3 regions of the Streptomyces sp. NPDC051963 genome follow, and region 2 is predicted to be linked to each of the others. Evidence: riboswitches for the same ligand, from Rfam matches in the RefSeq annotation. Region 2 holds a riboswitch; each other region holds the start of a gene.
The links. A riboswitch is a leader RNA that binds a small molecule or an ion and turns the genes downstream of it on or off. The one in region 2 is predicted to bind cyclic di-AMP.

Region 1 (3,503 bases), on a different contig from region 2:
GTACAGGTCGCCCTTGGTGTTGAAGGCGATGCCGGTGACCGAGCCGAAGCCGGACTTCCAGCCGAGGATCTTGCCGGTCCAGGGGTCGACGCGCCACACGCGCGCGGTGGGCTTCTCGGTCTCGCCGTTGAGTTCGCCGACGTAGAGCTTGCCGTCGGGGCCGAGGGCCAGGGAGGTCGGGACGGACTGGTTCTTGTCGTGGTCCGGGAAGACGGTGAAGGGGCGGGCCCGGCCCGACCGCGAGACCTCGATCAGGTCGTTGCCGGCGGCGTCCGCGACGATCTTGCGGCCGTCGGGGAGCGCGAGGACGGCGTACGGGTTGGACTCCACGGACGCCTTGTGCGGGTTGTACTTCAGTTCCACGGCCGAGATGTCCGCAGCGGTCCTCGCCTTGCCGTGCGTGATCTTCAGCAGCTTGCCGAGCTTGTTCCAGGGCGGGGTCGTGGGGACTCCGGCCTCCGGCGGGGCGAAGGTCTCGACGCCCCAGACCTTGCCGTGCAGCGCGGAGACACCGTCCACGCCGGTCGCGCCGCCGCCGTCCGGGGCGGCGGCCGAGGGGAGCCCCTGCACCACCCTGTGGTGCTTCCACGCGCCCCCGTCCCAGTAGATCTTGGTGACCGCCGAGCTGAGACCGATGCAGGTCTCGCCCTCCGGCCCCTCCCCGATGCACTTCTTGCCGCCACGGCCGGCTTCGGCGACGTACAGGCGCCCGTGGTCGTACGACAGCTGACGCGGATTGTCGAGGCCGGTCGCGATGACGCGGACGACCGGTTTGCCGGCGGTCCGGCCGTCGTGTCCGGCGTCGGCGCTCGCGGGGGCGATGCCCGCGGTGGCGGTGAGTGCGACTCCGGTGGCGATGACGAGTGCGGTGCGTTTCCTCATGGCCGTACTCCCTCTCAGCCGCCACGGCTCCCGACCGTGGCTGGCTGGAAGCTACCGGCCCGAAGCGGGCGGACGCCGTCACTCCGGACAAAATACGAACAAGTCACCGCAGACCCTTCCGGATTGACCACGGCGCGCGATTTTCTGGGCTAAGGTCACGAAAATGTATCGGGCATATCACCCATCAACCTTCACAGAGGCCACACGAGTTGGCTAGCGTTCCTCCAGGCCGTACGACCCCCACCGGCGAACGTCGCCGGGCCGCGCGGCCTCCGCCTAATCCGGCGCGTCCCCCTGGGCAGACCGGAGCCGGGGACCCACCGAACTTGGGGTGAATCGACCGGACTTCCCTTCGGGGAACGGTCGTAGGGCAACCCTTCCGAACCACCCGCCCGAACCCGACAGCTAACTCGGTAGGCGGACCATGGAAGGAGTCGCCTCCCTTGGCGTCGCACCGCAAGTCGCGTCCTTCGGGTACGCGCGTAGCAGGCATACGGACCCCCGCCCTGGCAACGGCGGCCCTCACCTCCGTGGCCCTGTTGTCCCAGACGGCCAACGCCGCACCCTCGACCGATGACAAGCCGAGTCTCGAAGAGGTCGAGAAGAAGGTCGACGACCTGTACCGCCAGGCCGAGTCGGCGACCGAGAAGTACAACTCCGCGAAAGAGAAGACCACCAAGCAGCGCAAGCGCGTCGACACCCTCCTCGACGACGTCGCCCAGCGCACCCAGAAGCTCAACGAGGCGCGCGAGGAGCTCGGTTCCTTCGCCGCGGCCCAGTACCGGACCGGCGCCTCCGCACCCGACACCGCGACCTTCCTGCTCGCGGACACCCCGCAGGACTACTTCGACCAGACCCAGCTGATGAGCCGGATGACCGGCCGCCAGAAGGAAGCGGTCGACGAGTTCGTCACGCAGCAGTCCGAGACGATGGACAAGCGCCGCGAGGCCACCGCGAGCCTCGAGACGCTCAACGAGTCGCAGGGCGACCTGAAGACGGCCAAGACGACCGTCCAGCAGAAGCTCACCGATGCGCGCGAGCTGCTGTCGAAGCTGACCGCCGAGGAGAAGGCGCGGCTCGCGGCGATCGAGGAGCAGAAGCAGCAGGAGGCCGCGCGCAAGGCCGCGGAACTCGCGAAGCAGCAGGCCGCTGCGGAGGCGGCGGCCCAGGAGGCGGCGCAGCAGGAGAGCGGCTCGAGTGCGTCGGACTCCCCCGGCACCTCCGTGACCGACTCCTCGTACGCCGCCAAGGCCGAGAAGGTCCTCGCCTTCGCCCGCTCCCAGGTCGGCAAGCCGTACGTGTGGGGCGCCACCGGCCCCGACTCCTACGACTGCTCCGGCCTCACCCAGGCCGCCTGGAACGCCGCCGGCATCTCCCTCCCGCGCACCACCTGGGACCAGGTGAACGCCGGCACGACCGTCTCCCTCTCCGCCGCCCAGCCGGGCGACCTGGTCTTCTTCTACGACGACATCAGCCACGTCGGCATCTACATCGGCAACGGGATGATGATCCACGCGCCGAAGCCGGGGGCTTATGTCCGCGAGGAGTCGATCTACTACGACGGTGAGTCGTCGATCCACAGCGTGGTGCGGCCGGCCTGAGGGCTCCGCAGGACCGCGCTTGACCTTGACGCCGGGTCAACCCTCCATCCTTCCGGCAGGAGCTTCTCGCAGTCGGCGGGAAGCTCCGCGGAGGAGGCGGATGACCATGGTGGCGCAACCGATCGCCGGTCCGGCGATTCGCGTGCGGGGTCTGGAGAAGTCGTACGGGAAGCTCGAAGTGCTGCGGGGTGTGGACTTCGACGTGGCGCGGGGCACCGTCTTCGCCCTGCTCGGCTCCAACGGGGCGGGCAAGACCACGACCGTGAAGATCCTCGCCACGCTCTTGAAGGCCGACGCGGGGACGGCCGGCGTCCATGGCTTCGACGTCGCCGCGCAACCGGCGGACGTGCGGGAGTCCATCAGCCTCACCGGGCAGTTCGCGGCCGTCGACGAGATCCTCAGCGGTCGGGAGAACCTCGTGCTCGTCGCCAGGCTGCGCCACCTCGATGATCCGGGCGCGATCGCGGACGACCTGCTGAGGCGTTTCTCGCTGACCGACGCGGGCGCACGGAAGGTGTCCACGTACTCGGGTGGGATGCGCCGCCGGCTGGACATAGCGATGAGCCTCATCGGGAATCCGTCGGTGATCTTCCTGGACGAGCCGACCGCCGGTCTCGACCCCGAGGGGCGCATCGAGGTGTGGCATGCCGTCAAGGAACTCGCCGAGTACGGAACGACCGTGCTGCTCACCACGCAGTACCTGGACGAGGCCGAGCAGCTCGCCGACCGGATCGCGATCCTCCACAAGGGTCGGATCATCGCGAACGGCACCCTCGACGAGCTCAAGCAGCTGTTCCCGCCGGCCACGGTCGAGTACGTCGAGAAGCAGCCGACCCTGGAGGAGATCTTCCTCGCGATCATCGGCAGCGAGGCCAAGAGCGAGGCCATCGGCACGAACACCCAGGGGGGACGAGGATGACCGCGTACTTCCTCGGCGACACGGCTGTTCTCACCGGGCGGACCCTGCGCCATGTCACACGCAGCGTGGACACCATCATCACGACCGTCATCACGCCGGTC
Region 2 (3,503 bases):
CAGCGCAGCGCCTCGGAGAAGGACTCCGCGCCGATCGGGGCGATCATGAACTCCTGGATGTCCACGTTGGAGTCGGCGTGCGAGCCGCCGTTCAGGATGTTCATCATCGGCACCGGCAGCAGGTGCGCGTTCGGGCCGCCCAGGTAGCGGAAGAGCGGGAGGTCGCTGGCCTCGGAGGCGGCGTGGGCGACGGCGAGGGAGACGCCGAGGATGGCGTTGGCGCCGAGCGAGCCCTTGTTGTCGGTGGCGTCCAGGTCGAACATCGCCTGGTCGATCAGGCGCTGCTCGGTGGCGTCGTAGCCGACCAGCTCCGGGCCGATCTGCTCGATGACCGCGAGGACGGCCTTCTCCACACCCTTGCCCTGGTAGCGGTTCGGGTCGCCGTCGCGGAGCTCGATGGCCTCGAAGGCACCGGTGGACGCACCGGACGGAACGGCGGCACGACCCGTGCTGCCGTCGTCGAGGCCGACCTCGACCTCGACGGTGGGGTTGCCTCGCGAGTCGAGGATTTCCCGGGCTACGACGACGTCGATGGACGGCACGAGCATCTCCTTCTTGGGATGTGACGCGGGTACACCGGGCCGGGCCCGGCGGGCGCAGCGCCGTGGCGGCTCTGCGAGATGAGCCTAACCGGCTCCGGGCGATCGGCCACCGGGTCACCCACCCGTTGGACAGAACCGAGAGTAAATTGTTTCTGAACGGAACAAAAAGTTGCGCGCAAGGCGACACAAAAAAGCCCCGCCCCGGTGCGTACGGGGGAAGACGCACCGGAGCGGGGAGCCCGTGGGGGACGGGGGTGACCCTCACGAGGCCTCCACTATGAAAGCCACGGATATGAGGGCTCTGTGGTTCAACCGTGTTCCTGCTGCGAACCTCGGATCACTTCAGGTGCAGCTGCTGACCCGGGTAGATGAGGTCGGCGTCCTTGACGATGTCCTTGTTCAGCTGGAACAGCTTGTCCCAGCCACCCTTGACGTCGTGCTCCTCGGCGATCGTGCTGAGGGTGTCGCCCTTGACGACCTTGTACTCGCCGTCGCCCTTCTTGACCTTCTCGCCGGTCGGCGTGGTGACGGTCTTCTTGGCGGCGGGGCGCTCGGTCGAACGGGAGGCGCTCTGCTCCTCGGTCGAACGGGTGCTGGTGCTGCTGTCGCTCGAAGAGCTGGAGCTGCTGGAGCTGCTGGAACCGCTGTCGGAGCCGGAGCCGCCGGTGTACGCGGTGCCCGACAGGCCGGTGCCGCAGTTCGGCCAGGCGCCCTTGCCCTGGGCCGCGAGGACCTTCTCGGCTATCTCGATCTGCTGGGCCTTGGAGGCCTGGTCGGCGGAGCCCGCGTACTGAGTGCCGCCGTACGCGGCCCACGTGGAGGCGGAGAACTGAAGGCCGCCGTAGTAGCCGTTGCCGGTGTTGATGGACCAGTTGCCGCCGGCCTCGCACTGGGCGACGGTGTCCCACTCGGAGGCGGTGGCGGCGGAGGCGTTGCCGGCCGCCATCAGCGGGGCGGCGACAGCGGCGCCGGTGACACCGGCGATGGCGATGGCGCGAGTGGCCTTGGACGGGCGACGGTGCTTGCCCTTGCCGGAAAACAGCATGGTTGATCCCCTCACCGACGCCTGCGAGGTGAGCTGTCGGGTTCGGGCCGGTTGAGTTGCCCGGCCATGTCTCGTACGAGGCTTTCGTCCCGTACGGGGCACGGCTTCACCCCAAGCCGCACACGGTCAACTGACCGGCACGGCGCTTACCTTGGGTCCCCCGCTCCTGCCTACGGCGCTGTCAAGCGACGACTGTTCCCGTGCGGCCACTGGCAGGATTCGGCGTTGCGGCAGCCGGGGCTCGTGTTGGCGAGCGGTGATGACCGTAGACACGCGATCCGCCGAATTTCAAAGACGATCAGGGCTTCTGAGACTCATCCCACACTTTCACCAAACCGGACATTCAGCCCGAAGCGGGGCCCAACTACCGCTGGTTTTCGCCCGTTTCGGCACCGAGTTCGAGGGTCTGACCGGGGATGATGAGGTTCGGGTCGGCGCCGACGGTTCCCTTGTTCTCGGCGTAGAGCTCACGCCATCCGCCGTTCACGTCAAGGGAGTCGGCGATGGCGCAGAGAGTGTCGCCGGTGCGGACGGTGTAGGAGTCGTCCGCGGTGGCGCGTGCGTCGCCGTCGCTGCGGGAGGCGTGGCGGCCGGAGGAGTCGGTACGGTCGCCTGCCGCACCCTCGTCCGCGCTGTCGCCGCGATGCTTGCCGGTGCCGGTGTCCGCGAGATACGAAGAGCCGACGTTCTGGCCTGACTTGTCCGAATCGTCTTCCTGGCTGGAACCTGTGGACGGACTGTCGGATTCCTGCGAGGGGCTTGCGTCGGATTCGGGGGATGTGTCGGACTTGGCGGAGTTGTCCGTGTCGCCCGACGGCCCATCGGCCGAGGAGGACGGAGAGGAAGGGGAGGACGGCGACGGGGAAGCCGAGGGGGACGACTCGGAAGTTGAGGGCGACGAGGATGATTCGGGCGAGTCGGACAGGCCCGAGGAGCCGGAGGAAGTGTCGGACGAGGTGGACTCGTCGGCCGACGCCTCGCCCGCCAGACCCGTGTCGACACCCGCCGAACGGGAGTCCTCACCGAGGCCGTAGAGCAGACCGCAGGTGGGCCACGCGCCGGCGCCCTGGTCCGCGAGCACCTTCTCCGCGACGGCTATCTGCTGGGAGCGGCTGGCCTGGTCGGCGCTCGGGGCGTAGTCGAGGCCGCCGTACTCCTCCCAGTCCTCCTGCGCCAACTGGAGGCCGCCGTAGAACCCGTTGCCGTTGTTGGCGCTCCAGGCGCCTCCGCTTTCACACTCCGCGACCTTGTCCCAGGTGCTGCCGTCGGCCGCGCTCGCGCCACTCGCACCGAGGAGCGGGATGGCGATGGCGGAGCCGGTCACTCCGGCCGCGACGAGGAGGGCCGGAGCCTGACGGGGGCGACGGTGACGACCGTTCCCGGAGAGCATGCGGGGGCCTTTCGCGAGACAGCAGTGACCGGCGCGGCGGGTGAGACACAGCGTCGCGCTGATCCGTGAACGTATAGGCAGCACATCACTTGTCACAAGTTAATGCCGCGTAGATCACGTGAAGATCACAGAATTGAAGGCGTGTCACCTTTGCGCAGGTGAGGCGTGTTGGCCAGATGGCGTGAACTCGACCGGCAGGGTGCGCAGTCCGCGCATGATGAGTCCGCCGCGCCATCTCAAATCGGTGGAATCCACCGCGAGTCGGAGGTCCGGGAGGCGGGTGAGGAGGGTGGCCAGGGCGGTCTGGCCCTCCAGACGGGCGAGCGGGGCGCCGAGGCAGTAGTGGATGCCGTGGCCGTATCCGAGGTGCTGGTTGTCGCGGCGGCCGAGGTCGAGGACGTCGGGGTCGGCGAACCGCTCCGGGTCCCGGTCGGCGGCGGCGAGGACGACGAGGACGGGGTCGCCGGGTGCGATGTCCTGCCCGCCGACGGCGAGCGGCTCGGTGGCGAACCGCCAGGTGGCGAGT
Region 3 (3,503 bases), on a different contig from region 2:
GGCCGAAGACGGGCGCGGGGTCGGCCGGGGACTTGCGCTGGCCGGACGGTCGTACGACGTCCGTGCCCGAGACGACCACCGTGCCGGAGCGGCCGTGGTAGCCGATCGGCAGATGCTTCCAGTTGGGGGTCAGGGAGTCGGGGGCGTCGGGGCGGAAGATGCGGCCGACGTTCCGGGCGTGGTTCTCGGAGGCGTAGAAGTCGACGTAGTCCGCGACCTCGAAGGGCAGGTGCAGGGTCACGGAGGACAGGGGGTGGAACAGCGGCTCGATGGTCTCGCGGTGGGAGGGGACCGTCAGCCATGCCGTGAGGGCGCGCCGTACGTCCGACCAGGTGGTGCGGCCCGCGGCCAGCAGCGCGTCGAGGGTCGGCCGGGCGAGCAGGGGGGCGTACGGCGAGCCGAGCGCGTGCGCTGCCGCGCCCGCGTCGAGGACGTGGTCGCCGAGCCGGACGCCGACCCTGCGTTCGTCGGTACCGGCGGGGGAGAAGACACCGTACGGAAGGTTGTGCGGGCCGAAGGGGTCGCCCTCGGGGACATCGAAGGGGGGCATGGGTGCTGCCTCTCTCTCGTGCGGTCCGTATGCCTGCTGTGTCATGTGGTCGCGGAACACGTTACGGGTGCGTTGCCCGCCGGGGGAGGCGCAGGTCAGCGGGGTCATGGAGCCGTGGATGCGCCGGCCGGCGGCAAGATCTCAACGAGCCCCGGTTCACGGCGTGTTCGGGACGGTGGGGGCGCATGTGAGCGTGGGAGGCGTCCGGTTCACGTCGAGTCGGTCAGGGATTCTGTCCGTATTCTCTGATCATGGCCGCATCCACCGAATATTCACTCATCGCCACTGACCTGGACGGCACGCTGCTCCGGGGCGATGACACGCTCTCCGACCGGTCGCTCGCCGCGCTTGCGCAGGTGACGGCGTTCGGCGCCCGGCACTTGGTGGTGACGGGGCGTCCGGCCCCGAGAGTGCGGCCGCTGCTCGACATCCTCGGCTGCGGGGGGCTCGCGGTGTGCGGACAGGGCGCGCAGGTGTACGACGCCGGCGCGGACCGTCTGCTGTGGTCCGTCACCCTGGACCGGGAGCTGGCCGAGACCGCGCTCGGCAAGATCGAGGCGGAGGTCGGGCAGGTGTACGCCGCCGTCGACCAGGACGGCGTCGAAGGGCTCACGCTCATCGAGCCGGGGTACCTGATGCCCCACCCGACCCTGCCCGCCGTACGCGTGGGGCGCCGCGACGACCTGTGGTGCGCGCCCATCAGCAAGGTGCTGCTGCGCCATCCCGCGCTGTCCGACGACGAGTTGGCGGCGACGGCGCGATCGGTGGTGGGTTCCCTCGCGACGGTCACCATGTCGGGGCCCGGGACCGTCGAACTCCAGCCATGCGGAGTGACCAAGGCGACCGGTCTCGCGCTGGCGGCCGAGCACCTGGGGCTGGGGCCTCAACAGACCATCGCCTTCGGGGACATGCCCAACGACATTCCCATGTTCGACTGGGCGGCTCGCGGCATTGCCATGGCAAATGCCCATCCCGAACTGAAGGCGGTGGCCGACGAGGTCACCCTGTCGAACGAGGACGACGGCATCGCCGTCGTCCTCGAACGACTCTTCCCGAAGGGGTAGTTCCCGGTGTGCGCCGAAAACTCGGAACGTACCGGGACTCAGTACGCGCCGAAGACGTTGTCGATCGAGCCGTACCGCTGGAACGCGTAGTTGCAGGCGGCGGTGATGTTCGCGACCGGGTCGTACGGGTCGAACGACGTGCCGGCCACGTGGTAGGCCTGGAAGGTCGGGTCGATGACCTGGAGGAGGCCCTTCGACGGGGTGCCCGCGGCGGCGTTGGAGTCCCAGTTGTTGATGGCGTACTGGTTGCCCGAGGACTCCCGCATGATGTTGCGGTAGATGCCGTCGTACGACCCGGGGATTCCGTTCTGCGCCATCACCTGGAGGGACGCCTGGATCCAGCCGTCGAGGCTGTTGGCGTAGCCCAGCGAGGTGGCTGTGGTCACGGTCGGGGTGGCCGCGGAGGCGCTGGTCGCGCCGACGATCGGCAGCGCGAGCACGGCGACGCCGGTGCCGGCGACGGCGATGGCGCGGGTGACGCGGGCGGTTCTGGTGCGGCGGTGCTTTCCGGCTGCAGACATGGCGAAGTTCCTCTCCGGCGCCTGCGAGGTGAGCTGTCGGGTTCGGGCTGGGAGGTGCCCGGCCACGCCCTTACGGGTGCGACTTGACCCCAAGCCGGTCCGGTGTGGTGTCCGGTCCGGCGGCTTACCTGGGTCCCCCGCTCCTGCCGTGCGGTGAGTTCGTCAACGGGTCGTTCGGGCGGCGGCAGGATTAGGCGTCCGCCCGACAGGCCGGGAACGTATGCGAGAGCACATGTCCGGAACAAGTACCGGATTCACACATCGTGCCTATTGACCTTGATCCGAGGGGAATGCGGTGCTTGATCCTTTGCGGTCACAAAGCCCAACTGGCCGCAAAGGGAAGGCGGATCCGGCCATATCTGTGGAGCTCCTGTGCAGGCGCGGACGTGAGTCAAGTCACGTCGATGCACAAGGTTGGCAAATCGGGCAATCAGGCCAAGAGGGTTTTATTAACCGGCCGTTCGCGGGATGCGCTTCTCCCATGTCCGGTGAAAGAGGACCTGACCGCCCTCCGTGCAGATCACCTCGTCGGAGGTGACGAAGTCGTCCCCCTCGCAGCTGATCTCCGAGCGGGTGCGGACGGTGGTGTCCCAGCCCGGCTCCGGACGGTGCAACCGGATCGACCAGTCCGAGCGGGTGCGGGCCGAGAGCGGGTCCCTCTCGTCGATCGTGTACGTCTCCAGCGCTTCCTCGGTGAACTCGAGGCCGTCGGGGTACACGCGCGTGCCGCCGTACCGCGGATCGACCTCCAGGCGCCACGAGCCCCGGGCGACGTCCCGCACCACCAGGCGCTCGGGCCGCGGCTCGTCCAGCGTCGCGGGGAAGTTCACGCCCAGCGGCTCGGCCTGCTCGGGCTCCTCGAAACGGACATTACCGCCCATTTTCGGCTTGCGTACGGGCAGTTCGAGGGAGCTGCCCGCCGGGTCGAGGGTGAAGCCCGCCGCGGAGTCGGGCTGCGGCCAGATCCACGGCCAGTACGCGGAGGAGACGGCGAGCCGGATGCGGTGGCCGGGCGGGAAGACGTGGCCGATGCCGTTCAGCTCGAAGGTCACCTCCTCGGTGGCGCCCGGCGTCCACGGCACGGCCCGCTCGCGCCCCTCCCGCGCCGACAGGTTCAGCACCCCGCGCGTGACCAGGGTCGACGAGCCGTCCGGGGCCACGTCGCAGACCCGGGCGATCACCTGGCCGCGCGGGACGTCCGAGGCCAGCCGCAGCGTCACCCGCGGCCGCCCCAGCACCCAGGTCTCCTCGGCCACCGGGAACTCGAAGCACACCGACCGCGCGTCCTCCTCCCGCTGGTCCGGCGGCAGGTCGGCATCGTTGCCGAAGGGGAAGAAACGGCCGGCGTCGACCCCGGTGTGCATCGGT

Region 1: another riboswitch for cyclic di-AMP. It lies ahead of ACIHFB_RS35225 (NlpC/P60 family protein); the one in region 2 lies ahead of ACIHFB_RS33930 (transglycosylase family protein).
Region 3: another riboswitch for cyclic di-AMP. It lies ahead of ACIHFB_RS36170 (transglycosylase SLT domain-containing protein); the one in region 2 lies ahead of ACIHFB_RS33930 (transglycosylase family protein).

Annotation. Positions count from the first base shown of each region.
Region 1 covers NZ_JBIUCC010000009.1:187,162-190,664, forward strand. Annotated here, with positions in the region: gene ACIHFB_RS35220 (ScyD/ScyE family protein) at 1-882, opposite strand, end outside; cyclic di-AMP (ydaO/yuaA leader) riboswitch at 1,146-1,318, shown strand; gene ACIHFB_RS35225 (NlpC/P60 family protein) at 1,326-2,483, shown strand; gene ACIHFB_RS35230 (ABC transporter ATP-binding protein) at 2,590-3,402, shown strand; gene ACIHFB_RS35235 (ABC transporter permease) at 3,399-3,503, shown strand, end outside.
Region 2 covers NZ_JBIUCC010000008.1:543,139-546,641, reverse strand. Annotated here, with positions in the region: gene eno (phosphopyruvate hydratase) at 1-548, opposite strand, end outside; gene ACIHFB_RS33930 (transglycosylase family protein) at 880-1,587, opposite strand; cyclic di-AMP (ydaO/yuaA leader) riboswitch at 1,591-1,775, opposite strand; gene ACIHFB_RS33925 (transglycosylase family protein) at 1,952-2,977, opposite strand; gene ACIHFB_RS33920 (cytochrome P450) at 3,122-3,503, opposite strand, start outside.
Region 3 covers NZ_JBIUCC010000009.1:379,254-382,756, reverse strand. Annotated here, with positions in the region: gene fahA (fumarylacetoacetase) at 1-550, opposite strand, end outside; gene ACIHFB_RS36175 (HAD family hydrolase) at 802-1,614, shown strand; gene ACIHFB_RS36170 (transglycosylase SLT domain-containing protein) at 1,653-2,135, opposite strand; cyclic di-AMP (ydaO/yuaA leader) riboswitch at 2,139-2,301, opposite strand; gene ACIHFB_RS36165 (CocE/NonD family hydrolase) at 2,585-3,503, opposite strand, start outside.